One region of the Streptomyces sp. NPDC043996 genome, then DNA from elsewhere that is predicted to be linked to it. Evidence: predicted binding sites of a transcription regulator. Region 1 holds the regulator's gene; each other region holds the start of a gene.
The links. The regulator HrcA, encoded in region 1, represses chaperone genes, less so after heat shock. The targets are predictions, from matches to a motif close to TTNGCACTCNGNNNNNCNGAGTGCNAA.

Region 1 (9,408 bases):
ACCCGGCGTACCTGAGCGCGCTGCGCGAGGGCGGCTTCAACCGGATCTCCTTCGGCATGCAGAGCGCCCGCAAGCACGTCCTGAAGATCCTCGACCGCACGCACACCCCCGGCCGCCCCGAGGCCTGCGTCGCCGAGGCCCGCGCGGCGGGCTTCGAGCACGTCAACCTCGACCTGATCTACGGCACCCCCGGCGAGAGCGACGACGACTGGCGCGCCTCCCTCGACGCGGCCATCGGCGCCGGGCCCGACCACGTGTCGGCGTACGCGCTGATCGTCGAGGAGGGCACCCAGCTCGCCCGGCGCATCCGGCGCGGCGAGGTCCCCATGACGGACGACGACGTGCACGCCGACCGCTATCTGATCGCCGACGAGCGCTTCGCCGCCGCCGGGTACGAGTGGTACGAGGTGTCGAACTGGGCCACTTCGGAGGCGGGCCGCTGCCTGCACAACGAGCTGTACTGGCGGGGCGCGGACTGGTGGGGCGCCGGGCCCGGCGCGCACAGCCACGTGGGGGGTGTGCGCTGGTGGAACGTGAAGCACCCGGGCGCGTACGCGGCCGCGCTCGCGGAAGGGCGGTCGCCCGGCGCCGGACGCGAGGTCCTGCCGGACGAGGACCGGCGCGTGGAACGGATCCTCCTGGAGCTGCGGCTGCGCGAGGGCTGCCCGCTTGACCTCCTCAAGGAGCAGGGCCTCGCCGCCTCGCGGCGGGCGCTGGCGGACGGACTCCTTGAGCCCGGGCCTTACGAGGCGGGGCGGGCCGTGCTCACCCTGCGGGGGCGGCTGCTCGCCGACGCGGTCGTGCGGGACCTCGTCGACTGAGGCCGCCAGGCCTTGGCCGCCCCTGATCGGCGCTGGCGCGCCTCGTCCTCAAACGCCGGACGGGCTGTTCCTCCCGCGCGCGGCGCCTACGGAGCCGTCACGAAATCGATCAGCTCCTCGACGCGGCCCAAAAGCGCCGGCTCCAGGTCCTTGTAGCTGCGCACCGAGCCCAAGATCCGCTGCCAGGCGGCCCCCGTGTTCGGGGGCCAGCCCAGGGCCTGGCACACGCCGGTCTTCCAGTCCTGGCCGCGCGGCACCCGCGGCCAGGCCGCGATGCCCACCGAGGCGGGCTTCACGGCCTCCCACACGTCGATGTAGGGGTGGCCCACCACCAGCGCGTGCTCGCTGCTGACGGCCGCCGTGATACGGGACTCCTTGGAGCCGGGGACCAGGTGGTCCACCAGGACGCCCAGGCGCGCGTCGGGGCCGGGGGCGAACTCGGCGACGATCGCGGGGAGGTCGTCGATGCCCTCCAGGTACTCCACGACGACGCCCTCGACACGCAGGTCGTCCCCCCACACCCGCTCGACCAGCTCCGCGTCGTGACGCCCCTCCACATAGATGCGCCCCGCGCGCGCCACCCGGGCCCGCGCGCCGGGCACGGCGATCGATCCCGACGCGGTGCGGGCGGGCCGCGCGGGCGCCGCCGCCGTGGGGCGGACCAGGGTGACGACCCTGCCCTCAAGCAGGAAGCCGCGCGGCGCCAGCGGGAAGACCCGGTGCTTGCCGAAGCGGTCCTCCAGGGTCACCGTCGGGCCCTCGGCCGACTTCTCGCAGCGGATCACGGCGCCGCAGAAGCCCGTCCCCGCCTCCTCCACCACCAGGTCCACCTCGGCGGGGACTTCGGGAACGGGGGCCGACTTCTTCCACGGCGGCGTGAGGTCCGGGTCGTAGCTGCGCATTCGACAGACGTTATGACATCGCGTCACGTCACGCCGAACCGGCGGGCCAGCTCCTTTCGTTGGGCGCGCACGAACGCCGCGTCCACTACCGCCCCGTGCCCCGGCACGTAAAGCGCGTCCTCGCCGCCGAGGTCGAGCAGCCGGTCGAGCGCGGCGGGCCAGCGCCGCGGCAGCGCGTCGGGCCCCGCCTGCGGCTCGCCCGACTCCTCCACCAGATCGCCGCAGAAGACCACCTCGGGGCCCTCGGGCCCGGACACCAGGACCGCCAGGTCGTGCCCGGTGTGGCCGGGGCCGACGTTCGCGAGCAGCACCTGGACCCCGCCGCCCAGGTCGAGCGTCCACTCGCCGCACACCAGGTGGCGCGGGAGCACGAGCAGGTCGGCGGCCTCCGCGGCGGCCCGCGGGTCGAGGCCGTGCCGGACGGCGTCCCCGCACAGCTCCTCGCCGCCCGCGGCGAGCACGGCGTCCACGCCGACGGCCCCGAACACCTCCACGCCCGCGAACGCCGCCGCGCCGAGGACGTGGTCGAAGTGCGGGTGGGTCAGCGCGAGGTGGGTCACGCGGCGGCCCGCGCCGAGCAGCCGCCGGGCGTCGGCCCGCAGCCGCGCGCCCTCCTTGAGGCTCGACCCGGCCTCGACCATCAGGGCGGCCCCGTCGCCGACCACGAGCCCGGCGGTGCAGTCCCAGACCGGAAGGCGCACCCGTCCCACACGCTCGGTGAGCCGCTCCCAGCCCGCTGACTCCCAGGCGGGCGGGGCGGCGAGGTTGTCGTTCATACGGTGACGCTAACGCCCGCGGGGGTAAGAGGCCCCCGGGAGACGGCCGCCACACGTCGGCATGACAAAGCGGTCGGCCCTTGCCGGGGCCGTACCCACCGGCCGTACACTGACTCGATGAAGGTTGGCACTCGCGGCTCGTGAGTGCCAAGGGAGTGGGGCCGCCGCGGCGGGGGCTCACGGTGCGGGACGACCGGTGGAGGTGCGCGCGATGCTCAGTGAACGCAGGCTCGAGGTGCTGCGCGCCATCGTCCACGACTATGTGGGCACCCAGGAGCCGGTGGGCTCCAAGGCGCTCACCGAGCGCCACCGCCTGGGCGTCTCCCCGGCCACGGTCCGCAACGACATGGCCGCGCTCGAGGAGGAAGGGTTCATCGCCCAGCCGCACACCAGCGCCGGGCGCATCCCCACCGACAAGGGCTACCGCCTCTTCGTGGACAAGCTGGCGGGCGTCAAGCCGATGACCCCGCCCGAGCGCCGCGCGATCCAGCACTTCCTGGACGGCGCGGTCGACCTGGACGACGTCGTGGGCCGCACGGTGCGGCTGCTCGCGCAGCTGACCCGCCAGGTCGCGGTGGTGCAGTATCCCTCGCTGACGCGCTCCACGGTGCGCCACGTGGAGCTGCTGTCCCTCGCGCCCGCCCGGCTGATGCTCGTACTGATCACGGACACGGGCCGGGTCGAGCAGCGCATGATCGACTGCCCGGCGCCGTTCGGTGAAACGTCACTCGCGGACCTGCGGGCGCGGCTGAACAGCCGGGTCGCGGGCCGCCGCTTCTCGGACGTGCCGCAGCTGGTCCAGGACCTCTCCGAGTCCTTCGACAAGGAGGACCAGGCGACGGTCGCCACCGTCCTTTCCACGCTCCTCGAAACCCTCGTCGAGGAGAACGAGGAACGGATGATGATCGGCGGAACCGCCAATCTCACCCGTTTCGGACATGACTTCCCTCTCACGATCCGACCGGTCCTCGAGGCCCTGGAGGAGCAGGTCGTGCTCCTCAAGTTGCTTGGTGAGGCTACGGATTCGGGCATGACGGTGAAGATCGGTCATGAGAACGCCCACGAGGGACTCAGCTCCACGTCCGTCGTCTCGGTCGGCTACGGTTCGGGGGGCGAGGCAGTAGCCAAGCTCGGCGTGGTCGGACCGACCCGCATGGACTATCCGGGAACGATGGGAGCAGTACGCGCAGTGGCACGTTACGTCGGACAGATCCTGGCGGAGTCGTAAGTGGCCACGGACTACTACGCCGTACTCGGCGTGCGCCGCGACGCTTCCCAGGACGAGATCAAGAAGGCCTTCCGGAGGCTCGCGCGCGAGCTGCACCCGGACGTCAACCCCGATCCGAAGACGCAAGAGCGCTTCAAAGAGATCAACGCCGCCTACGAGGTGCTTTCGGACCCGCAGAAGAAGCAGGTCTACGACCTCGGCGGGGACCCGCTGTCCCAGTCGGGCGGCGGTGGCGCGGGCGGTTTCGGAGCCGGTGGCTTCGGCAACTTCTCGGACATCATGGACGCGTTCTTCGGCACGGCCTCGCAGCGCGGACCGCGCTCGCGCACCCGCCGCGGCCAGGACGCCATGATCCGCCTGGAGATCAGCCTCGAAGAGGCCGCCTTCGGCACCACCAAGGACCTCCAGGTCGACACGGCCGTGGTGTGCACCTCGTGCTCGGGCGAGGGCGCCGCCCCCGGCACCTCCGCGCAGACCTGTGACATGTGCCGCGGCCGCGGCGAGGTGTCGCAGGTGACGCGGTCCTTCCTCGGCCAGGTCATGACCTCGCGCCCCTGCCCGCAGTGCCAGGGCTTCGGCACCGTGGTGCCCACGCCGTGCCCGGAGTGCGCGGGCGACGGCCGCATCCGCTCCCGGCGCACCCTGACGGTGAAGATCCCCGCCGGTGTCGACAACGGCACCCGCATCCAGCTCGCGGGCGAAGGCGAGGTCGGCCCCGGCGGCGGCCCCGCCGGTGACCTGTACGTCGAGATCCACGAGCTGCCCCACGCCGTCTTCCAGCGGCGCGGCGACGATCTGCACTGCACCGTCACCCTGCCGATGACGGCGGCGGCCCTCGGCACGAAGGTGCCGCTTGAGACGCTCGACGGCATGGAGGAGGTCGACATCCGCCCCGGCACGCAGTCCGGGCAGTCGATCCCGCTGCACGGGCGCGGCGTCACGCATCTGCGGGGCGGCGGGCGCGGTGACCTCATCGTGCACGTCGAGGTCCTCACGCCCAGCAAGCTCGACCCGGAGCAGGAGCGGCTGCTGCGGGAGCTGGCCAAGGCCCGTGGCGAGGAGCGGCCCACCGGCCAGTTCCAGCCGGGCCAGCAGGGCCTGTTCTCCCGCCTGAAGGACGCGTTCAACGGGCGCTAGCGCCCCGGCCCGGCGCCCTGGGTGACCCCGGGGCGCCGGAGCACCCGTGCCGCCCCGCGGCACGGTGGACCACATCGGTGGACCCTGGGCGAGACGCCCCCGCCGGACGTGGCACGATGCCGGTATGTCCTCCCCTCTCCACGCCCTCTGTCGTTTCCCGATCGTGCAGGCGCCCATGGCGGGCGGCGGCTCGACGCCGCAGCTCGCGGCGGCCGTGTCCGAGGCCGGGGGGCTCGGATCTCTCGCGGCCGGGTACAAGACCGCCGACGGGATGTACCAGGAGGTCAAACAGCTCAGAGGGCTGACGGCGCGCCCCTTCGGGGTGAACCTCTTCATGCCGCAGCCCGAGTACGCGGACCCGGCGGCCGTCGAGGTGTACCGCAACCAGCTCGCGGGCGAGGCCACCTGGTACGAGACGGAGCTCGGGGACACCGACGTCAAGCGCGACGACGGCTACGAGGCGAAGCTCGCGATCCTGCGCGACGACCCGGTGCCGCTGGTGTCGTTCACCTTCGGCTGCCCCGCGAAGCGGGACCTCCAGGCGCTGGCCCGCGTCGGCACGACCACCGTCGTCACCGTCACCACGGCGGAGGAGGCGCTCGCCGCGCAGACGGCCGGGGCGGACGCCGTGTGCGTGCAGGGCGTCGAGGCGGGCGGCCACCAGGGCACCCACCGGGACAACCCGGAGACCGACGGCTCCGGCATCGGCCTGCTGAGCCTGATCACCCAGGTCAGGGAGGCCGTGCGGCTGCCCGTGATCGCCGCGGGCGGGCTGATGCGCGGCGCGCAGATCGCCGCGGTGCTCGCCGCGGGCGCCGACCTCGCGCAGCTCGGCACCGCCTTCCTGGTGACGCCCGAGTCGGGCGCGCAGCCGCTGCACAAGCAGGCCATGACCGACCCCAGGTTCGTGCGCACGGAGCTGACCCGGGCGTTCTCGGGGCGCCCCGCGCGCGGCCTCGTCAACCGCTTCATGCGCGAGCACGGGCCCTACGCGCCCGCCGCCTACCCGCAGATCCACTATCTGACCGCGGGGCTGCGCAAGGCGGCGGCCAAGACCGGGGACCCGCAGGCCATGGCCCTGTGGGCGGGCCAGGGGCACCGCCTGGCGCGGCAGCTGCCCGCCGCGGACCTGATGGAGGTGCTCGTCGCCGAACTCGACGAGGCCAGGGCCGGGTTCGCCGCGGACGGCGTGGGCGGTGCGCGATGACGGCGCCGGTGTTCGTGGTCGAGGACTTCACGGGTGCCGCGCCGGGACGTACGTACGTACTGGAGGGCCCCGAGGGGCGGCACGCGGTGTCCGTGAAGCGGCTGCGCGCCGGTGAGGACGTCGTGCTCACCGACGGAGCCGGGCGGTGGGCGCACGGCGTCGTCGCGGACACCGAGGGCAAGGACCGGCTGCTCGTCGCCGTCGACGGCGAGGGCGTGCGCGAGGAGCCCGGGGAGAGTCCCCGCATCACCGTCGTGCAGGCGCTGCCCAAGGGCGACCGCGGCGAGCTCGCCGTGGAGACCATGACCGAGACCGGTGTGGACGCCGTCGTGCCGTGGGCGGCCGCCCGCTGCATCACGCAGTGGAAGGGCGAGCGGGGCGTCAAGGCGCTCGGCAAGTGGCGGGCGACGGCGCGCGAGGCGGGCAAGCAGTCGCGACGGGTGCGTTTCCCCGAGATCGCTGGCCTCGCGTCCACCAAACAGGTCGCCGCGCTGCTCGCGGACGCCGACTTCGCGGGCGTCCTGCACGAGGAGGGCAGCGAGCCGCTGGCCACCGCGGAGCTGCCCGCGGCCGGGCACGTCGTGCTCGTGGTGGGGCCCGAGGGCGGGGTGTCCCCGGAGGAGCTCGCGGTGTTCGCGCAGGCGGGCGCCAAGCCGTACCGCCTGGGACGCAGCGTGCTGCGCACGTCGACCGCGGGCACCGCGGCGACGGCCCTGCTCCTCGGCCGGACCGGCCGCTGGTCCTGACCTGACCTGACTTACCGGACCTGACTTACCGGACCGGGCCTACTGGACCGGGCCTGCCGGGCCGGGCCTCGCTGACGAGTGGCCGGTACTGGACACATGGCCGCATGCGGTCTACCGCGCGGCGCCCCGCGGTGGCACGCTGCCGCTCATGGGGGCTGCGAGGCGACTTGCGAGGCGCTGGCCGCGACCGGCGCGCACACCGCGTCCGGCGGGAGCCGGGCGGCTGCGGCGCGCGGGCGGCCGGTCGCGGCGGGGGCGCGCGTTCGCCGCGGTCGCGGTGGCCGGGGCCGCCGGGCTCGGCCTCGCCGCGTGCGACCCCGTCGAGGGCGACATGAGCACGGCCGCGATCGCGCTCACCACCGACAAGATGGGCACGCGCGAGCTACAGCGTCAGCACCTCGACGTCGCCTGGCTCAACTGCACCGCCTCGTTCATCGACAACGACGACGACAACGGCGACGACGACAACGGCGACGACAACGACGGCGACGACAACGGCCGTGACCGGCGGCGCGAGGCCCGGGTCGACTGCCGGGGCAAGTCCGAGGACGACAAGGACATCACCCTCAAGGGCCGGGTCACCGACGTGCGCAACGGCTTCTGCGTCCGCGGCAGCCTGACCGCGAAGGTCGAGCAGAAGCAGTGGTTCCGCGTCGACGTGCTCGGCAACTGCCAGGGCGGCGGGGACGACCACGACGACAGCGACGACGACGGAGGCAACGGCGGCAACGGCGGCAACGGGGACCAGGACGACCCGCCCGCCACCCACGACCCCGGAGACCGGCCGCTTCCCACCGCCACCGTGACCGTGACCGAGCGGCCGGATCCGACGTGCTGCTACCCGGGCAAGTGATCAAAAACGGTCACCCGCGGCCTGACGCCTGCTTAGGCTGACGGTGTGACACAGCCTGCCTACCTCCGGTTTCCGCATCCGCACGGCGAGTTGATCGCCTTCACCGCCGAGGACGACGTGTGGCTCGCGCCCCTCGACGGCGGCCGAGCCTGGCGGGTCAGCGCCGACAACACGCCCGTGACCCACCCGCGCGTCTCCCCGGACGGCACCACCATCGCCTGGACGTCCACCCGCGACGGCGCGCCCGAGGCACACCTCGCGCCCGTCGACGGCGGCCCCTCGAAACGCCTCACGTACTGGGGGAACACCAAGACGTCCGTACGCGGTTGGACGCCCGACGGCCGGGTCCTGGTGCTCGGCGCGCACGGGCAGGCCTCCTTCCGCCGCACCTGGGCACACGCCGTGCCGCTCGACGGCGGCCCCGCCGAGCGGCTGCCGTACGGCATCGTCGGCGACGTCGCCCACGGCCTCGACGACCCCGCCCGCCAGGTCCTGCTGCTGTCGGCGCCGATGGGCCGCGAGGCCGCCTGGTGGAAGCGGTACCGGGGCGGCACGGCGGGCAAGCTGTGGATCCGCGGGGGCGGGGGCGGGGACGAGCAGGACGGCGACGCGGAGGCGGCGGGCTTCGCGCGCGTCCACGCGGACCTCGACGGCAACATCGAGTACCCGCTGTGGGTCGGCGGCCGCATCGCCTTCCTCAGCGACCACGAGGGCGTCGGCGCCCTGTACTCCTCCCTGCCCGACGGCACCGACCTGCGCCGCCACACCCCCGTCGACGGCTTCTATGCCCGCCACGCCGCCACCGACGGCACCCGCGTGACCTACGCGTCGGCGGGTGAACTCTGGGTCCTCGACGACCTGGTGGACGCCGAGCCGCGCCGCCTGGACATCCGCCTCGGCGGCCAGCGCGCCGACCTCCAGCCGCACCCGGTGAGCGCCGCCCGCTGGTTCGGCGCCGCCGCGCCCGACCACACCGGGCGCGGCAGCGCCGTCTCGGTGCGCGGCGCCGTGCACTGGGTCACCCACCGCGAGGGCCCCGCCCGCTCGCTCGCCGCGACGCAGGGCGTGCGGGCCCGGCTGCCGCGCACCTTCCGCGTGGAGGGCGAGGAACACGTGGTGTGGGTGACGGACGCGGCGGGCGACGACGCCCTGGAGTTCGCGCCCGCCACCGGCCTGACCCCCGGCGCGACGCCGCGCCGCCTCGCGGCCGGACAGCTCGGCCGGGTCCTCGCGCTCGCCATGGCGCCCGACGGCAGCCGTGCCGCCGTCGCCGCGCACGACGGCCGGGTCCTGATCGTGGAGCGCGAGAGCGGCGAGGTGCGCGAGGTCGACCGCGCCGAGCACGGCGAGGCCACCGGCCTTGTCTTCTCGCCGGACTCCGCCTGGCTCGCCTGGTCGCACCCCGGGCCGCGCCCGCTGCGCCAGCTCAAGCTCGCCAACACCGCCGACCTGTCCGTCTCGGAGGCCACCCAGCTGCGCTTCCGCGACTACAGCCCGGCGTTCACGCTCGACGGCAAGCACCTGGCGTTCCTGTCCGCGCGCGCCTTCGACCCGGTCTACGACGACCACGTCTTCGACCTCGCCTTCGTCGGCGGCTCCCGGCCGCACCTCATCACCCTGGCCGCGACGACGCCCTCGCCGTTCGGGCCGCAGCGCCACGGCCGCGCCTTCGACAGCGCGGAGGGGCCGCACGCCGAGACCCCCGACAGCGAGGGCTCCCCGGTCACCCGCGTCGACC
Region 2 (9,408 bases), on a different contig from region 1:
AGACGGGTTCCGTCCTGTACTCGAACCTGGAGGGCGGCGAACTGACCGCCGACGGCCGCTACTTCGTGGGCACCACCGAGAAGGGCGCCGTGGAGGTCTGGGGCCTGGACGACGCCCGCAAGCCCCTGTACCGCGTGCCTCCCGGCCGCCAGGAGCCGGCCGGCGCGACCCAGTTCGCCTTCGACGCGCGCGCCAGGACCCTCGTCCACGTCACTGACCCGCCGCACCAGGTCCACCGCTACGACGTCGCCGCCGCCCTCGCGGGCACCGCGCCCGGCACCTACACGGAGGGCGCCGCCGTCTCGGGCGACGGCCGCGTCGGGGTGTACCGCTCGGGCCGCGACCAGCCGGTGCAGCACTTCCTGGACCTGCGTACGGGGAAGGAGTCCGCCCGGCCCGTACGCCAGCGCGTGGGTCCGAGCGATGCCTCGGCGAACCGTTTCAACGCGCTGTCCGGCGACGGCCGCTTCGTCGCCTTCACCGACTTCCGGCCGCGCGGCGGCGACCTCAACCTCGCCGTCAGCGTCTGGGACACCCGCGCCCACCGGGAGGTGTTCCGCGGCCCGGTTCCCGAGCAGCGGTCGGTCGGCAACATCAGCCTCTCGCCGGACGGCGGCCACCTCGCCTACCAGTACGACTTCGCGGGCGTCCCCACTCCCGGGGGCGGCGTCATGGAGGTGTGGGACGTCCGGGCGCGCGAGCGCGTGCACCGGTTCGCGGACGCGGACGTCTACAGCCAGTTCAGCCGGGACGGCCGCCGCCTGGTCACCACCCGGGGTGACGTCCTGGACCTGGCCAGTGGCAAGGCCCGGCGGGTCCGCTTCGGCCCCGAAGGCACCGAGGACCTGGTCTTCTCCCCCGACGGAAAGCTCCTCGTCCTCATCAAGAGCGGCGGCTGGGCCGAACTGTGGGACAGCGCGGTCCACGAGCGTCTGGCGCGGATGCCCGGCAGCACGGTCCGTGGCGCCGAACGCTCCGGGGACTCCCTGCTGTTCCCGGCCGTCTCGCCCGACGGCAAGCTCCTCGCGGCCGTCGTCGGCGGCGACTCCGTACAGGTGTGGGACCTTGAAGCGCGCCTGTCGCTGGGCGCGCCCGTCGACCTCACCGGCCGCGAGATCGACCGCCTGGCCTTCGACGGCGACGGCGTCCTGCGCGCCCTCACCGGGAACCGGGTGGCGTCCCTCGACCTGAACCCCGCCCACCTCACGACCACGATCTGCCGCAAGGCGGGCCGCGACATCACCCGCACCGAATGGCGCACCTACGTCCCGGACACCCCGTACCGGAGCCTGTGCCAGAGGTGATCCAGCCCGTCCGGCGCTTGGTAATTCAGCCCGTCCGGCGTTTGAGGACGAGGCGCGAAGCGCCAATATCTGTGAGCGGGGGAACGGGGGCAGCCGCACCCGGATCGGGAAGGGGCGGGCCTGGGGCGCCCCGCGAGGCCTACGACACCCGCACCCGAAGCTCAAGCCCCCAGCCCCAAGCCCTCTTTCCAAGGAACGGGCGGCGGGCCTCAACCCACCCACCCTCCCCGCGAGTTGAAGAATCCCCACTTCCCGCAACCGACTTGCCACGCAACGTAGCGACGCCTTAACGTGCCCGCATAACGAACAACCCCCGCTCGGCGCTAGCAACACCGGCGGGGGTTTAACCAACAAGATCGAAAGAGACGTTCGATCCCATGGCTGACGCCAAGTTTAGCGACGCCGCCCGCGCCCCGCACGCGACCCCGCACCCGATGGCCAACCCGGGTTACGGAAAGCGCTCCGCCCCGGACCAACTCCCCCGCTCCGGAGAAGACTTCCCGCACTTACCGCCCCGCGAGGCGGCCATCGCCGCATACCTCGACCGGCTGCCCGACGGCACCGACATCTCCGTAAAGACGCTGGCCAAGGTCCTGCCGTACGGGCAGTGCGCGCTGCGGACGGCCCTCAACGCCCTTCAGGCGGCGGGTCATCTGCGCCGGGGACGCGAACACGTGCACGGCAGCGGAAGCGCCCGCTGGATCACCCGGACGTGGTTCTCGCGGACGGCGCGGGACGACGAGTGGTGGGCGGAGTTCACCCGGGGCGACTTACCGAGGGAGCGCCAACGCCCGACGCGCAGCAGGGCGTTCATCCTCCTGGCGGCCCTGGGCCGCACGGCCCCGGCACTCTCCCTCTCGGCGGCGGACTGCGCGGCGCTCGGCCCCCTTGCGGAGCGGTGGTTCGCGCGGGGCGCCACGGAGGAGGCGATCCTGCGCGCCCTGACCACGGGCCTGCCCACCCCGGTCCACAGCCCGGCGGCCCTCGTACGCAGCCGCCTGACCTCAAAGCTCCCACCGGAGCCGATCGCCGCGCGCCCCGTGCTGCGCGTACTGGAGTGCGCACGCTGCGGCGCTCCGGGGCGCCCGGAGGAACTGCCGGGAGGTGCCTGCGGGCCCTGCCGGGGAGAGCCTGCCCGCACCAGGCCCCCGGCACCTCTCACCGCCCTCGCGGTCCAGGCGCACGCCGCCGCGGCCCGCGCGGCACTCGGCCTGCCGAATCCCCTACCCGAAGGGACACCCACATGACCGCTCAGACGGTCCGGCCGCATGGCTCCGGGGCACCATGGAGGGGAGGAGGCAACACCATGACCCCTGGCACCGCCGAACGCCCGCAGATGTCCGTCGAGGACTTCGAGGAACTGGTCCGCAGGGCCCCGGAGACCGTACGGAACAAGCTCGAATTCCTCGACGGACGCCTGCTCGTACGGCACGGCCCCATCGACGTCGACGACTTCGAAGAACTGGCCCGCGTCGCCCCCGAGACCGTGACACTGGAACTGATCAACGGAGAGCTAGAGGTCAAGCCCGTGCCGGACGGCGACCACGGTTCGATCATCATGTGGTTGGTCCGCCAGTGCATGATGCAACGCCCCGAGCTGGCCCTGCATGTGGAACAGGGGCTGCGGATCGACACGTACAGGAAGGGTTGCATCAAACCGGACGGCGCCCTGACTCCGGTCGACTACTTCGCCGGACAGGGCGAGTGGGCGCCCCCCGGCGGCGTCCTGATGACCGTCGAGGTCACGTCCCGCGACAGCGACACCGACCGTCGCGACCGCCACGACAAACCGCGCGCCTACGCCCACGCCGGTATCCCCGTCTATCTCCTCATCGACCGCGACGAGCACAGCGTCGTCGTGTACAGCTCCCTCGAGAACGGCGCCTACCAGAGCCGCCGCCCGTACCGCTATGGCTCCACCGTCCGCATCCCCGCCCCCGTAGCCCTCACCCTCGAAACCGAAAAGCTCAAGGACTACGCGGACTGACAGCCAGGCCGGGCACAACCGGAACGCCGCCGCACCCTACGCGTACTGGAGTACGCGACCTGCGGCGCCCCGGGCCGCCCGGACGCCCTGCCGAGCGGCCGCTGCGGCCCCTGCCGGGGCGAGGCGACACCCCGCACCCCCACGCTCACGGCCCCCCAGGTCCACACCCACGCGGCCCGAATCCGCGCGGCGGCCGCTCCCTGACACGAAAGGACGACGTCTTGGGCGAGCTCGAAGAACTGCAGCGGCTGCGCGACGAGGCCGACATCGCCGAGGCTCGGGCGCGCGAGGCCGCCCCCACGGGGCCTGCCTTGGCCCACGACGAGTTCATGGCGCAGCTGGAGGCGGAGGACCACCGAGAGGCCGCCTCGCGCTGTACCGGGCGGACGGCGACACCGTCACCGTCCACGTGCTGAAGACCGGCCGCGTCGGCTGACGCGGAAACGCCCGAGGGCGGCACCCCCCGCCAGTGGCAAGGGATACCGCCCTCGGAAAGGACAGGCTGAACCGTCAGGCTCAGAAGTCCATGTCACCGCCCGGCATGCCGCCCGGAGCGGCCGCGGCGGCCTTCTCCGGCTTGTCGGCGATGACGGCCTCGGTGGTGAGGAACAGCGCGGCGATCGACGCGGCGTTCTGCAGCGCGGAGCGCGTGACCTTCGCCGGGTCGATGATGCCCTCGGCGATCATGTCCACGTACTCGCCGTTCGCGGCGTTCAGGCCGTGACCGGGGGTGAGGTTGCGGACCTTCTCCACGATGACGCCACCCTCGAGGCCAGCGTTCACGGAGATCTGCTTCAGCGGGGCCTCGAGCGCCAGCTTGACGGCGGCGGCACCGGTGGCCTCGTCGCCCTCGAGCTCCAGCTTCTCGAACACCGAGGAGGCCTGCAGCAGGGCCACGCCACCACCGGCGACGATGCCCTCCTCGACGGCCGCCTTCGCGTTGCGAACGGCGTCCTCGATGCGGTGCTTGCGCTCCTTGAGCTCGACCTCGGTCGCGGCACCGGCCTTGATGACGGCCACGCCGCCCGCGAGCTTCGCCAGGCGCTCCTGGAGCTTCTCGCGGTCGTAGTCCGAGTCGCTGTTCTCGATCTCGGCGCGGATCTGGTTCACGCGGCCCTGGACGGCCTCGGAGTCACCGGCACCGTCGACGATCGTGGTCTCGTCCTTGGTGATGACGACCTTGCGGGCGCGGCCGAGCAGGTCGAGACCGGCGTTCTCCAGCTTGAGGCCGACCTCCTCGGAGATGACCGTGCCGCCCGTGAGGATGGCGATGTCACCGAGCATGGCCTTGCGGCGGTCGCCGAAGCCCGGGGCCTTGACGGCGACGGACTTGAAGGTGCCACGGATCTTGTTGACGACCAGCGTGGACAGGGCCTCGCCCTCGACGTCCTCGGCGATGATCAGCAGCGGCTTGCCCGACTGCATGACCTTCTCCAGGAGCGGAAGGAGGTCCTTCACGTTGGAGATCTTGGAGTTGACGATCAGGATGTACGGGTCGTCGAGCGACGCCTCCATACGCTCCATGTCGGTGGCGAAGTACGCCGAGATGTAGCCCTTGTCGAAGCGCATACCCTCGGTGAGCTCCAGCTCCAGACCGAAGGTCTGGGACTCCTCGACGGTGATGACGCCTTCCTTGCCGACCTTGTCCATCGCCTCGGCGATGAGCTCGCCGATCTGGGTGTCGGCGGCGGAGATGGAGGCGGTCGAAGCGATCTGCTCCTTGGTCTCCACGTCCTTGGCCTGCTCGAGCAGGGCGCCCGAGACAGCCTCGACGGCCTTCTCGATGCCGCGCTTGAGGGCCATCGGGTTGGCACCGGCGGCCACGTTGCGCAGACCCTCGCGCACCAGGGCCTGGGCCAGGACGGTCGCGGTCGTCGTGCCGTCACCGGCGACGTCGTCCGTCTTCTTCGCGACCTCCTTGACCAGCTCGGCGCCGATCTTCTCGTACGGGTCCTCGAGCTCGATCTCCTTGGCGATGGACACACCATCGTTGGTGATCGTGGGGGCGCCCCACTTCTTCTCGAGGACGACGTTGCGACCCTTGGGGCCCAGGGTCACCTTGACGGCGTCGGCGAGCTGGTTCATGCCGCGCTCGAGGCCGCGCCGTGCCTCCTCGTCGAACGCGATGATCTTGGCCATGTGAAGTGGTCCTCCCGGACAGGGGTGGAAATACTCGGACCGCGCCGGCGCCCGCGACGGACGGTCTGCCTGCCTTGTGGTTCCTTGCCCCACCCGGCCTGCGGACCTCACCCACCCGGTCCTTCTGTCACTCTCACTCGTAGAGTGCTAACGCCAATGATTAGCACTCGCCCCCTCCGAGTGCAAGGTCGCCCCCGAAACCGGACCCGCCCCCGGCCCGCCGCCGGGTCCCGCCCGGCCCCGCGGCCGGGCACAGCGAAAGGGCCCGCATCCCGGTCAACCGGGATGCGGGCCCCACACGTCGCTGGTGGCCGATCGCGCCAAGCCGATCAGACGGCGAGCTTGACCATGTCCGCCTGCGGACCCTTCTGGCCCTGCGAGATCTCGAACTCGACCCGCTGACCTTCTTCCAGGGTGCGGTAGCCGTCCATCTGAATCGCGCTGTAGTGGACGAATACATCCGCACCACCGTCTACCGCGATGAAGCCGTATCCCTTCTCCGCGTTGAACCACTTGACGGTGCCCTGAGCCATGCCTAACTCCCCTATTACTGGCCCTTGCGCAGGACCGCACTTCGCGGACCCGGGTCAGACCTCACTCCCCATGGGTTGGGGGTGTGCGCCGGAACGCGTCGACCGCGGCTGAATGTATCTGCCCAACTGCCGTCTGCAACAGGTCAATCGGACGAGAATTCTGGGCATGGCCGATCGGCGGTATAGGGAGAATTCGCCGGAGTTCAGGGCAAGTCGGGCCAGACAAATGCCGCATTAGGCTCAAATAGGCGGCGCACTTTGGCTACTTCTTGTCGGCCTGAAGGCCGGCTCCGTGCCCGCTCTGGGCGCCGCTCCGCTCCAAAAGCGAAGCTTCATTCCCAACTGTACCGCGCTCAACCATGCAGAATTGCCCCCTCCGCTTCTCTCGCGGAGGGGGCAATCCCGGTAACGCTGCGTACGGCGCGCGGCGGTCGTATACGAAGGAGCTACGAAGGGGGCGCTCAGCCGCCCGCGACCGCCGGAATGATCGATACGCCCGCGCCGTCCGGCGTGGCCGTCTGCAGGCCCTGCTCGAAACGGACGTCGTCGTCGTTGACGTACACGTTCACGAAGCGGCGCAGCTTGCCCTGGTCATCGAGGACGCGGGTGGCGATACCCGTGTGGTTCTTCTCCAGGTCGGCGATGACCTCGGCGAGGGTGCCACCCTCGGCACTCACCTCGGCCTGCCCACCGGTGTAGGTACGCAGAATGGTCGGAATCCGAACGTTGACGCTCATAGTCTTCACCTCGGTGTATCGAAGGGCGCCCCTGTCAGGAGCGCCCCGAAGGGGCGCGGGGAACTGCGCGACCAGCCACGACCAGCCCGCAGACGAAAATCAGGCAGCAGGCCCTACGGCGCTAACCCGCAAGCCCCGCGGAGCGAAAAGCGTCCAGGCTGGGCCGAATCGTGGCGGTGGCCTGCGAGGTCTCGGCGACCGCGTCAAGGGTCTTGAGGCCGTCACCGGTGTTGAGGACGACCGTGGTCAGGGAGGTGTCGAGGAGCCCCGCCTCGATCAGCTTGCGCGTGACCCCGACGGTCACGCCACCCGCGGTCTCCGCGAAGATGCCCTCCGTGCGCGCGAGGAGCTTGATCGCGTCGACGACCTGCTCGTCGTTGACGTCCTCCACGGCGCCGCCCGTGCGCCGGGCGATGTCAAGGACGTACGGACCATCGGCCGGGTTGCCGATGGCGAGGGACTTGGCGATGGTGTTCGGCTTCTGGGGGCGCACCACGTCATGGCCCGCCTTGAAGGCGGCCGAGACCGGCGAGCAGCCCTCGGCCTGGGCGCCGAAGATCTTGTACGGCTTGTCCGCGACAAGGCCCAGCTTGATGAGCTCCTTCAGACCCTTGTCGATCTTCGTGAGCTGCGATCCCGAGGCGATGGGGATCACCAGCTGGTCCGGCAGGACCCACCCCAGCTGCTCGCAGATCTCGTACGCCAGGGTCTTGGAGCCCTCGCCGTAGTACGGCCGCAGGTTGACGTTGACGAAGCCCCAGCCCTCGCCGAGCGGGTCGCCGATGAGCTCGGAGCAGAAGCGGTTCACGTCGTCGTAGTTGCCCTCGATGCCGACGAGCTCGCCGCCGTAGACCGCGGCCATGACGACCTTGCCCTGCTCCAGGTCGTGCGGGATGAACACGCAGGAGCGGAAGCCCGCGCGGGCGGCGGCGGCGCCGACGGCCCCGGCGAGGTTGCCCGTGGAGGAGCAGGACAGCGTGGTGAAGCCGAAGGCGCGGGCGGCTTCCAGGGCCTGCGCGACGACGCGGTCCTTGAAGGAGTGGGTGGGGTTGCCGGAGTCGTCCTTGACGAACAGCTTGCCCGGCTCGACGCCGAGTTCACGGGCGAGGTTGTCGGCCTTGACGAGCTTGGTCCAGCCGGGGTTGAGGTTCGGCTTGTCGGCCACGTCGGCGGGGACCGGAAGCAGCGGCGCGTACCGCCAGATGTTCGCCGGGCCCGACTCGATCTTCCGCCGCAGTGCCTCCGGGTCGCCGACGGGCAGGTCGTACGCGACTTCGAGCGGGCCGAAACACTCGGCGCAGGCGAAGATCGGACCGAGCGGGAAGAGCGTGCCGCACTCGCGGCAGGAGAGGCCCGAAGCGGGTCCGAGGTCGACCTGGGTGTCCGGCGCGGAGGCGGCGTCCGTTGCGGAGGGGGTGGCGACAGTCTGCACAGCCATGGAGGCGAGGCCCTTTCTCCTCATCTTCCTCGCGGCGCATCTCGCCACGAGACGGAATTGGCACCTTCCCGAGCCGGGAGCCTCGCGGTGCGCCGATGGCGTCGCAAGAGACCGACTGGAGGGTTGCCGGGGCTTCAACGGGCCGTATCCCTCTGCCCCTCTGGATGAGCGGTATTCGATTGTGACGGCGGCGACCCCCGACATGCGATGGTCACCGGCGTTGTTCAAGACTGTAACCGAAGGCCCGGACAGTTGAGATAGTCGTCCGAACCGCGAGATGGATCACATGCATGGATCACGTGCACGGATCACACGCACAGATCACACGCACGGTCACCAACGGGAGGAGCCCGCGTGCTGGAAGAGGTCGAGCGCTGGCTGAGCAGGCGTTCCTGGTCCGTGGCCGACCGCCCGCTGGACCGGCTCACCGCCGCCAAGCGGGCCACGGGCACCACGGTGAGCGTCGTGCTGCCCGCGCTCGACGAGGAGCGGACCGTCGGTGAGATCGTCGCCGAGATCCGCCGCGAGCTCGTCGAGAAGGTGCCGCTGGTCGACGAGCTCGTGGTGGTGGACTCCGGCTCGCGCGACCGCACCGCGGACGTGGCGCGCGCCGCGGGCGCCCGGGTGGTGCGGCGGGACGACGTGCTGCCGCGCCTGCCGGCCGTCCCCGGCAAGGGCGAGGTCCTGTGGCGGTCACTCCTGGTGACGAGTGGCGATGTGATCGCGTTCGTGGACGCCGACCTGAAGGAGTTCTCGGCGGACTTCGTGACCGGCATCGTGGGCCCGCTGCTCACCGAGCCCGACGTGCACTTCGTGAAGGCGATGTACGACCGCCCGCTGACCGTGTCGGACGACCGCCACGGCCCCGACGCCGGGGCGACGGCGGGCCAGGGCGGGCGCGTCACCGAGCTCCTCGCCCGGCCGGTCCTGAACATGCACTGGCCGCGGCTCGCGGGCTTCGTCCAGCCCCTCGGCGGCGAGTACGCGGCCCGCAGGTCGCTCCTGGAGCGGCTGCCGTTCCCCGTCGGGTACGGCGTGGAGCTGGCCCTGCTCGTGGACGCGCTGCACACCGTGGGCCTGGACGCGCTCGCGCAGGTCGACGTGGGCGTGCGCAGGCACCGGCACCAGGACGGGCAGGCGCTCGGGCGGATGGCGGCGTCGATCTACCGCACGGCGCAGCTGCGCCTCGCCCGCGGCCAGCTGGTGCGGCCGGAGCTGACGCAGTTCGTGCGGGGCCCGTCCGGGTTCGAGCCGCGCACGTACGCGGTGG
Region 3 (9,408 bases), on a different contig from region 1:
GTCGATGTAGACCGAGACGAGCGCGAGGGCGAGTCCCGCGCCGCGGGCCCCGGCGCGTCCGCTCAGGAGCAGCGCGCCGATGAGCAGCGCCGAGGCGATCATGGCCAGGGTGTAGAACGTGTACGGCAGCGCCAGGCCGTGCGAGGCGTCGACCGCGGTGCGGAAGAAATCGCCCGCGTCGGCGTCGCCGTCGTAGGTGCCGCCCACGAAGTAGAGCTCGTCCCGCGTGAGGGTGTAGATCAGCCAGCCCAGGGCGTTCACGCCGCACAGCGCGAGCGCGAGGCCCGCCACCACGAGGCCCGGCCGCGTCCGGCGGCCAGTGCCGGGCGGTGGGCCGTAGGAGTCGCCGTAGGGGGCGTGCGGGGCGTACGCGGGCGGTGGGGGCGCCGCCGGGGGGTGCGGCGACGGGGCGGCCGGGTAGGCGGGCGGCTCGGGCCACGGCGGGCTCGCCGGGCTGGGCGCCGCGCCCCGGGTGCGCGCGACGACCGCGAGGAGCACGCAGGCCAGGACGATGCCCACGAGCCGGAAGGTGAGCAGGGCGTTGCCGTAGTCGACCTCGGTGATCTGGTCGCGGTAGCGGTCCGAGGCCATGATCCCGATCAGTTCCCGCAGGCCCAGGCCGAGCAGGAGCGCCGCGATGAGGGCGAGTCCGCCGCGGGCGAGACGCCGCTGTCCGAGCGCGAGCGCGCCGACGAGCAGGGCGGCCACGAGGAAGCCCCAGTCGTGGGGGGTCTGCGCCACGGGCAGGAGGAACTCCCGTGGGTCGTACAGGGCCTTGAAGGAGACCCGGTCGTCGTAGAGGTCCAAGGCCTCATTGACCTCGTACACGATCCAGATCACCGCCGCGAGCGCGTACAGCAGCAGCGCGGTGCCCGCCAGTTGGAGCGCGGGCGCGTCGCGTGGTGCCGCACGCCCCCGTCTGCCGTCGACCGCCCCGTCTTGGCCCCACACGGCCATGTGTGCCCCCCCTGTTCCCCGTGTTTTCGTCTGTACACGGCTTGGTGGGCCGTGTCCGTGCGCAGTGCTCTGTAGTACTGCGCCCGTCGCCCCCTTGTCTACGGTGCGGGCTCGGTGCGGTCTACGGTGCGGGCGATCGCGGACGCGACCGTGCGGGGCCCCCGGCGCCGGAGGCCCGGCCGAGCAGGCCGTCGACCACGGCCTCCAGCTGCCGGGAGACGTCGTAGGCCGCGGTGAGCTCCGTCCAGCGGTCGGCGAGGGCGCTCAGGTGCGGCAGTTCGGCGGCGTCCGCGTCGGTGAGCATGTCGGGGAAGTGCCGCTTGCGGTCGGGCTCTTCGGCGCGGCGGGCGAGGGCGCGGCGGAAGACGAGGTCGCCGTACACGCAGTGCCAGATCGTGCCGTAGGCGTGCACGGCCTCGGCGTCGTCGAGGCCGCAGGCGAGGGCGCAGTCGACGATCTCCTCGACCATCCACAGCGCGCCCCGGTCGGTGAGGCCGCCGAGCCGGAGCACCTCGACCACCCAGGGCAGTTCGTCCAGGACGGCGTGCATGTGGACCGCGACGGCGACCATCCGCTCGCGCGGGTCCTCGGGCAGCTCAGGGCGCGGCAGGGTCGCGGCGGTGCCGGACAGGGCGAGCATCAGGAGCTCGTCCTTGTCGCGCACGTGGTGGTAGAGGGCCATGGGCGTGGCCCCGATCTCCTTGGCGACGCGCCGCATGCTCAGGGCCGCGACGCCCTCCTCCTGGAGCACGCGCCGCGCCACGGCGACGATCGCCTCCGGTTCGATGCGGCGGGGGCGCCCGACGCCGCGCTTCTTCGGCCCGGGGCGCGCCCCGGCGGGTTCTTCCGAGGGTTCTTCCGCACGCTCGTCCGCACGCTCTTCCGCTGCCACGGCCTCATTGTCGCGCCCGCCCCTCCCGCACCCCACCCCTATCTAATTTCTATACGCGTATATTAATCTCCTGAGCATGACGAACACGCCCTCGGGGCGCGGTCCGCTGCTGCTTGCCGTGCTCCTCACCGTGCAGTTCCTGGTCTCCCTCGACCTCTCCGTCGTCAACATCGCCCTGCCCGACATGGGCCACGACCTCGGCTTCGCGCCCGAGTCGCTGACCTGGGTGGTGAACGCGTACGCGCTGGCGTTCGGCGGGCTGCTCATGCTCGGCGGACGCCTCGCCGACCTCGCCGGACGGCGCCGGTCGCTCGTCGCCGGGTTCGCGGTCTTCGGGGCCGCGAGCCTCGCGGGCGGGCTCGCGCAGAGCCCCGGACAGCTGATCGCGGCGCGGGCCGTGCAGGGCGCGGGCGCCGCCGCCCTCGCGCCGGTGGCGCTCGCGCTGATCACCGTGCACTACCCGCAGGGGCGCGCTCGGGCGCGGGCGCTCGGGCTGTGGGGCGCGGCGGGCGCGCTCGGCGGCGCCGTCGGGATCATGGCGGGCGGGCTGCTCACCGACTGGGCGGGCTGGCGCTCGGTCATGCTGATCAACGTCCCGGTCGTCCTGGCCGCGCTCGCCGCGATCCGCCCCGGCATCCCGGCCGACCGCCGTCCCGCGGGCGGCGGGTGCCTCGACGTGACCGGCGCGCTGCTGGTCACGGCGGGCACGTCGACGCTGGTCCTCGGCCTCGTCCGCACCGAGACCCACGGCTGGGCCTCGGCCGCCACGCTCGGCACGCTCACCGTGGCGGCCGCGCTGCTCGCCGCCTTCTGCGCGGTCGAGATACGCGGTGAACGGCGCGCGCGCAGGCCCCTGTTGAGGCTCGGCCTGCTCGCGCACCGGCCCGTGCTGTCCGCGAACGTCTTCTCGCTCCTGATGTCCGCGGGCCAGTTCGCCGCGTTCTACTTCACCTCGCTCTACCTTCAGGAGGTCCTGGCGTACGGGCCCACGCGCGCGGGAGCCGCCTTCCTGCCGTTCTGCGCGGGCGTCGTCGTGGGCTCCGTCATCGCGACCCGGGCCGTCGGGCGGGTCGGTGAGCGGGCGCTGCTCATGACGGGCGGGCTGCTCGGCGCGGCCGGGTTCGCCTGGTTCGCGCTCACCGTCGAGGCGGGCGGTACCTTCGTGGGCTCCGTCCTGTGGCCCTCGCTTGTGGCGAGCGTCGGCATCGGCCTGTGCTTCGTGCCGCTCGGGACGGCCGCGACGTCCGGGGTCGCCGCCGAGGAGAGCGGGATGGCCTCCGGGCTGCTCAACAGCTCGCGGCAGCTGGGGGGTTCGATCGGGCTCGCGGTCCTGGTGACGGTCGCCGCGCGGGCGGGCGGGCCTGGGCGCGACGGGGTCGCGCAGGGGTACGGGGCCGCGTTCGCGGTGGCCGCGGGGCTGCTCGCGGTGGCCGCGGTGGGGGTGGGGGTGCTGCACCGTGTGCCTCGCGGTGCGCCCCGGGCCCGCCCGGGAATCTCAGCCCGTCCGGCGTTTGAGGACGAGGCCGAAGGCCGATTCACTGGGGGCGGGGATGGCCCAGGAGCATCGTCGGGGCGCCCGCGACGCGGGTGAGGAAGACCGTGGCGGACGCGGGCCCCTGGGGCTTCACCTTGCGGCGGAGTTCCTCGGGTTCCACGGCCGAGCCGCGCTTCTTCACGGTGAGCACCCCGACTCCCCGCTCCCGCAGCAGGGCCTTCAACTTCTTCACGTTGAAGGGAAGTTGATCGGTGATCTCGTAGGCCGTGGCGTACGCCGTCGCCCGCGCCACGTCGGAGGTGACGTACGCGATCGTCTCGTCGATCAGCCCGCCCTCCACCTCGGCGGCGACCTCGGCCACGAGGTGGGCGCGGATGACAGCGCCGTCCGGCTCGTACAGATAGCGGCCTACGGGGCGCACGGCCGGGTCGGGCGGCATCGCGGCGCGCTCGGCGCTCAGGGTCGCCCCCGAAGGCAGCAGCGTCGCCCGGTGCGCCGCGGGCGTGTCGGGGCCGAACCACAGCACCGCCTCCTTCACGTCCCCGCCGTCCGAGATCCACTCGGCCTCGGCTTCCTCGGGCACCGCCTCGTGCGGAACGCCGGGGGCGATCTTCAGCGCGGCCCGCGGGGCCTTGCGGGCGGCGGCCACCGCCCAGGACAGGGGCGGGGAGTAGGCCTCCGGGTCGAAGACACGGCCCCGCCCGCCGCGCCGGGCGGGGTCGACGAACAGCGCGTCGTACCCGGCCGTGTCCACCTCCGTCACATCCGCCTCGCGCACCTCGATGAGGTCCTCCAGGCCGAGGGCGGCGGCGTTGGCGCGGGCGACCGCGCAGGTCAGCGGGTCGCGGTCGACGGCGAGGACCTCGATCCCGGCGCGCGCGAGGGCGATCGCGTCGCCGCCGACGCCACTGCACAGATCGGCCACGCGGCGCACGCCGAGGCGCCGGAAGCGCTCCGCCCGGTGCGTCGCCACGGACGTCCGCGTGGACTGCTCGAAGCCGTTCGGCGTGAAGAACATCCGCGCGGCGTCCACCGCGCCGAACTTCGCCACCGCCCGCTGCCGCAGCCGCGCCTGCGCGAGCGCCGCCGAGACCAGGTCCGCGGGGTGGTCGCGGCGAAGCCGGGTCGCGACCGCGAGCTCCTGGGCCGGTTCGACGTCGCGTACGGCGTCGAGGAGGGCGCTGCCCTCGTCGGTGAGGAGCGCGGCGAAGGCGGTCGGGGCGGCGTGCGGATCGTGCGGAGCGTTCACCGGCCCATTGTGGGCCAGTCGGAGGAAGGTGCGCGCCCGGTGGCGGTGTCGCCCCGGCACCACCCCTGTGAGCTGCGAAGATGCGGCGCCATGCGACTAGTACGACAAACGTCACAATCAGCCACAAGAGGGAGCCGTCGGGCGCTGCTCGCGACGGTGGCGCTCGCCGCCTGCGCGGTCGCCTCCGGCTGCGCGACGGACTCCGGGCCAGGCGCGCGCGAGCGGGTCCCGAAGGCCGCCCACGGCCAGCAGCCGCGGCTCGCCCCGCCCGCCCAGGCCCTGCGCGAGTACGCCCACCGGCTGCACGCGAGCCAGGCCGCGCGGGCCGCGGCCGCCAAGCGCTGGGGCCTGGCGAAGACCCCGCTGACGGCGCCCGCCGGGCCCGCCGCCAAGCCGCGCCTCAGCACGCGCGCGGGCTTCGAGGTCAAAGGGCAGGCCGAGCTGCCGCCGGTGTTCACCACGGTGCCGACCAGGGACAAGGTCGTCTTCCTGACCGTCGACGACGGCGCCGAGAAGGACCCGGCGTTCCTGCGGATGATGAGCGAACTGAAGATCCCGTACACCGCGTTCCTCAGCGACTACCTGGTCAAGGAGGACTACGGGTACTTCAAGCGGATGCGCGACCACGGCGTCGCGCTGAACAACCACACCCTCAACCACCGCTATCTGCCCGGCCTCTCCTACGAGGCGCAGCGGCGCGAGATCTGCGGCATGCAGGACACCATCGAGCGCCGGTACGGCAAGCGGCCCGAACTCTTCAGACCGCCGTACGGCAACTACAACCGCGACACCCTGCGCGCCGCCAAGTCCTGCGGGATCAAGGCCGTGCCGCTGTGGGCGTCGGAGGGCTTCGCCGACCACATGGAGTGGCGCGAATGGGACAAGGACCTGCACCCCGGCGACATCATCCTCACGCACTTCCGCGGCCGCGGGGACTGGAAGGGCACGATGCCGGACATGGTGCGCACGGTCATGAAGACGGTCACGGACCGGGGCTACGCGGTGGCGCGCCTGGAGGACTACCTGTGAGGCGGAGCGCCGCCGCGGCGACGCTCCTGCTCCTGCTGACCGGCTGCGCCCAGTCGGTGGACCCGATCGAGCGGCTGGGCAGGAAGGCGGCCGAAAGGATGTCTCCTCGCTGCGTACGCGGTCCCGAGCAGCCGCTGGCCGGGCCCCAGGCCGCGCGGCCGACCCCCGGGCGGAGCCCGGACATCCGCGCGCCGCGCGCGGAACCCGGCCGGATCGCGAAACGTTGCCCGAAGGCACCCCCGCGCTAGACCCCGCCGGGGAAAGCCGGGGGAAAGCCGGGGAAACCCGCCAAGCCGACGGCAGTCAATTGGCACTCCGCTTGACCGAGTGCTAATCGCCGTCCTAGTCTCGGGCCTGGCACTCCCACCTGGAGAGTGCCAGAAGCGACGGGCAGGTCCGGCACCCGCGACGACGGATCGACCTGGTCGCCACCTCTAGATCAGTTAACCCCGCGAGATCTCCGAAGGGGGAGGTCGGATCGTGACGACCGCCAGCTCCAAGGTTGCCATCAAGCCGCTCGAGGACCGCATTGTGGTCCAGCCGCTCGACGCCGAGCAGACCACGGCCTCTGGCCTGGTTATCCCGGACACCGCGAAGGAGAAGCCCCAGGAGGGCGCCGTCCTCGCCGTGGGCCCGGGCCGCTTCGAGAACGGCGAGCGCCTGCCGCTCGACGTGAAGGTCGGCGACGTCGTGCTCTACAGCAAGTACGGCGGCACCGAGGTGAAGTACAACGGCGACGAGTACCTGGTGCTCTCCGCCCGTGACGTGCTCGCGATCATCGAGAAGTGATCGAGCGCTAGTCGCTGCTTTACCCAGCAGATTTGTTTCGCGCTGCGCCCCTGGTCACCCCGCTGATTGCCGGGCGGCGAGGGGCGCAGTTCGTTGCTGCATCGTTTCCGGGGGTCCCCCCGGACCCCCTGAGTTTTCGAGAGGGCTGAATCGCTCCCATGGCGAAGATCCTGAAGTTCGACGAGGACGCCCGTCGCGCCCTTGAGCGCGGCGTCAACAAGCTTGCCGACACCGTCAAGGTGACGATCGGCCCCAAGGGCCGCAACGTCGTCATCGACAAGAAGTTCGGCGCCCCGACCATCACCAACGACGGCGTCACCATCGCCCGTGAGGTCGAGGTCGAGGACCCGTACGAGAACCTCGGCGCCCAGCTGGTGAAGGAGGTGGCGACCAAGACCAACGACATCGCTGGTGACGGCACCACCACCGCCACCGTGCTCGCCCAGGCCCTGGTCAAGGAAGGCCTGCGCAACGTCGCCGCCGGTGCGTCCCCGGCCGCCCTGAAGAAGGGCATCGACGCCGCGGTCAAGGCCGTCTCCGACGAGCTGCTCGCCACCGCGCGTCCGATCGACGACAAGTCCGACATCGCCGCCGTGGCCGGGCTCTCCGCCCAGGACAGCCAGGTCGGCGAGCTCATCGCCGAGGCGATGGACAAGGTCGGCAAGGACGGTGTCATCACCGTCGAGGAGTCCAACACCTTCGGCCTCGAGCTGGACTTCACCGAGGGCATGGCCTTCGACAAGGGCTACCTGTCGCCGTACTTCGTGACGGACCAGGAGCGCATGGAGGCCGTCCTCGAGGACCCGTACATCCTCATCCACCAGGGCAAGATCTCCTCCATCCAGGACCTGCTCCCGCTCCTGGAGAAGGTCATCCAGGCCGGCTCCTCCAAGCCGCTCCTGATCATCGCCGAGGACGTCGAGGGCGAGGCCCTTTCGACCCTGGTCGTGAACAAGATCCGCGGCACGTTCAACGCGGTGGCCGTCAAGGCCCCCGGCTTCGGCGACCGCCGCAAGGCGATGCTCGGCGACATGGCCACCCTCACCGGCGGCACCGTCATCGCCGAAGAGGTCGGCCTCAAGCTCGACCAGGTCGGCCTGGACGTGCTCGGCTCCGCCCGCCGCGTGACGATCACCAAGGACGACACCACGATCGTCGACGGCGGCGGCGACTCCGCCGACGTCGAGGGCCGCGTCGCCCAGATCAAGGCCGAGATCGAGTCCACCGACTCCGACTGGGACCGCGAGAAGCTCCAGGAGCGCCTCGCGAAGCTGGCCGGCGGCGTGTGCGTGATCAAGGTCGGCGCCGCCACCGAGGTGGAGCTGAAGGAGAAGAAGCACCGTCTGGAGGACGCCATCTCCGCGACCCGCGCCGCGGTCGAGGAGGGCATCGTCTCCGGTGGTGGCTCCGCGCTGGTCCACGCCGCCAAGGTCCTCGAGGGCAACCTCGGCCTGGCCGGCGACGAGGCCACCGGTGTCGCGGTCGTCCGCAGCGCCGCCGTCGAGCCGCTGCGCTGGATCGCCGAGAACGCCGGCCTCGAGGGCTACGTCATCACCACCAAGGTGTCGGAGCTGGAGAAGGGCCAGGGCTTCAACGCCGCGACCGGCGAGTACGTCGACCTGGTCAAGGCCGGCGTCATCGACCCCGTGAAGGTCACGCGCTCCGCCCTGGAGAACGCCGCGTCCATCGCCTCCCTGCTGCTCACGACCGAGACCCTGGTCGTCGAGAAGCCGGCGGAGGAAGAGGCCGAGGCCGGTCACGGTCACGGTCACGGTCACTCCCACTGAGCGATGCGCTCTTCGCGGTAGCTGACTCAGGTGCCGCCCGAGGCCCGGCTCCCCGTCGCGGGGGGCCGGGCCTCGGCGTTTCCCGGCTTCTCGGCTGCCGGGTGTGGTGGTGTTGCCGGGTGCGGGTCGTGGTCCGTCCTCGCGCAGTTCCCCGCGCCCCTTCGGGGCGCTGCCGTCGGGCCTTGCTCGGGGCCTTGCCCGGGGCCTTACTTGGGGCCGTACTTGCGGCCCGTCCTCGATGTGACGCCGCCCAGGAGGGCTCGCGGGGTCACCTTCACCACGCCCATCAGGGCCTTGTAGCGCGGGTCCGGAATCGAGAGGGTCCGGCCGCGGGCCAGGTCGGTGAGCGCGGTGGCGACCAGCTTGTCCGCGTCGAGCCACATCCACTTGGGGATGTTGTCCGTGCCCATGCCCGCCCGCTCGTGGAACTCGGTGCGCACGAAGCCGGGGCACAGGGCCATGAGCCGTACCCCCGACCCGGCGAGGTCGCGCGCCGCGCCCTGCGTGAACTGCACGACCCACGCCTTGGACGCCCCGTAGGTGCCCCGCGGCACGAACGCCGCCACCGAGGCGACGTTCACGACGCCGCCGCGGCCCCGCTCGCGCATCGCCTCCGTCGCCGCCGACGTCAGCCGGAGCACCGCCTCGCAGTGCACCTTCAGCATCGTCAGCTCATCGGCGAGCGAGACTTCCAGATAGCGGCCCTTGTTGGCGAAACCGGCGTTGTTGACCAGCAGGTCGACGGGGTCGCGGCGGTTGGCGAGCCGCTCCTCGACGGCCGTGATGCCGTCCTCCGTGGCGAGGTCGGCGGTCAGCACCTCCACCTCGATGCCGTGCCGGTCGTGCAGCTCGGTCGCCTGCTCCCGCAGCCGTTTCGTGTTCCGTGCCACCAGGACGAGGTTGTGTCCTTCGGTGGCCAGGCGGCGGGCGAAGGCGGCGCCGATGCCCGCGGTCGCACCGGTGATGAGGGCCGTAGTCATGGACCAAGGCTAGTGAGGCCGGGGCCGCCCGCGCGCCACGCACCCTCTTGTGCGCCCGCGCGTGCGCCCCCGCGCCTGTCAACCGCCGTGCTTCTCCACGTACTTGAGGGCCTTTTCGGTCGCCTCGGGATGCAGCGCGTCTCCCGCCGCGAGCAGCCGCGGCAGCAGCGAGCGCTCCGTGGTCACCGCCCTGAACTGCAGGGCGACGGTGATGTCGTGGTCCGGCCTGT

Region 2: groL (chaperonin GroEL) is a predicted target of HrcA. The motif match lies at 5,555-5,581, and genes of this name have one in related genera.
Region 3: groES (co-chaperone GroES) is a predicted target of HrcA. The motif match lies at 5,930-5,956, and genes of this name have one in related genera.

Annotation. Positions count from the first base shown of each region.
Region 1 covers NZ_JBWKEY010000003.1:201,520-210,927, reverse strand. Annotated here, with positions in the region: gene hemW (radical SAM family heme chaperone HemW) at 1-821, shown strand, start outside; gene AC07A4_RS08375 (DUF3097 domain-containing protein) at 908-1,723, opposite strand; gene AC07A4_RS08370 (MBL fold metallo-hydrolase) at 1,747-2,499, opposite strand; gene hrcA (heat-inducible transcriptional repressor HrcA) at 2,711-3,727, shown strand; gene dnaJ (molecular chaperone DnaJ) at 3,728-4,864, shown strand; gene AC07A4_RS08355 (nitronate monooxygenase) at 4,989-6,071, shown strand; gene AC07A4_RS08350 (16S rRNA (uracil(1498)-N(3))-methyltransferase) at 6,068-6,817, shown strand; gene AC07A4_RS08345 (hypothetical protein) at 6,966-7,670, shown strand; gene AC07A4_RS08340 (S41 family peptidase) at 7,716-9,408, shown strand, end outside.
Region 2 covers NZ_JBWKEY010000007.1:68,585-77,992, reverse strand. Annotated here, with positions in the region: gene AC07A4_RS19640 (protein kinase domain-containing protein) at 1-1,304, shown strand, start outside; gene AC07A4_RS19635 (hypothetical protein) at 1,682-2,551, shown strand; gene AC07A4_RS19630 (Uma2 family endonuclease) at 2,611-3,291, shown strand; gene AC07A4_RS19625 (hypothetical protein) at 3,513-3,707, shown strand; gene groL (chaperonin GroEL) at 3,808-5,430, opposite strand; gene AC07A4_RS19615 (cold-shock protein) at 5,760-5,963, opposite strand; gene AC07A4_RS19610 (MoaD/ThiS family protein) at 6,425-6,700, opposite strand; gene thrC (threonine synthase) at 6,822-8,162, opposite strand; SAM riboswitch class I at 8,156-8,309, opposite strand; gene AC07A4_RS19600 (glucosyl-3-phosphoglycerate synthase) at 8,493-9,408, shown strand, end outside.
Region 3 covers NZ_JBWKEY010000001.1:776,074-785,481, reverse strand. Annotated here, with positions in the region: gene AC07A4_RS03485 (hypothetical protein) at 1-957, opposite strand, end outside; gene AC07A4_RS03480 (TetR/AcrR family transcriptional regulator) at 1,079-1,849, opposite strand; gene AC07A4_RS03475 (MFS transporter) at 1,926-3,440, shown strand; gene AC07A4_RS03470 (class I SAM-dependent methyltransferase) at 3,385-4,593, opposite strand; gene AC07A4_RS03465 (polysaccharide deacetylase family protein) at 4,684-5,622, shown strand; gene groES (co-chaperone GroES) at 6,103-6,411, shown strand; gene groL (chaperonin GroEL) at 6,570-8,198, shown strand; gene AC07A4_RS03450 (SDR family NAD(P)-dependent oxidoreductase) at 8,405-9,178, opposite strand; gene AC07A4_RS03445 (MOSC domain-containing protein) at 9,257-9,408, opposite strand, start outside.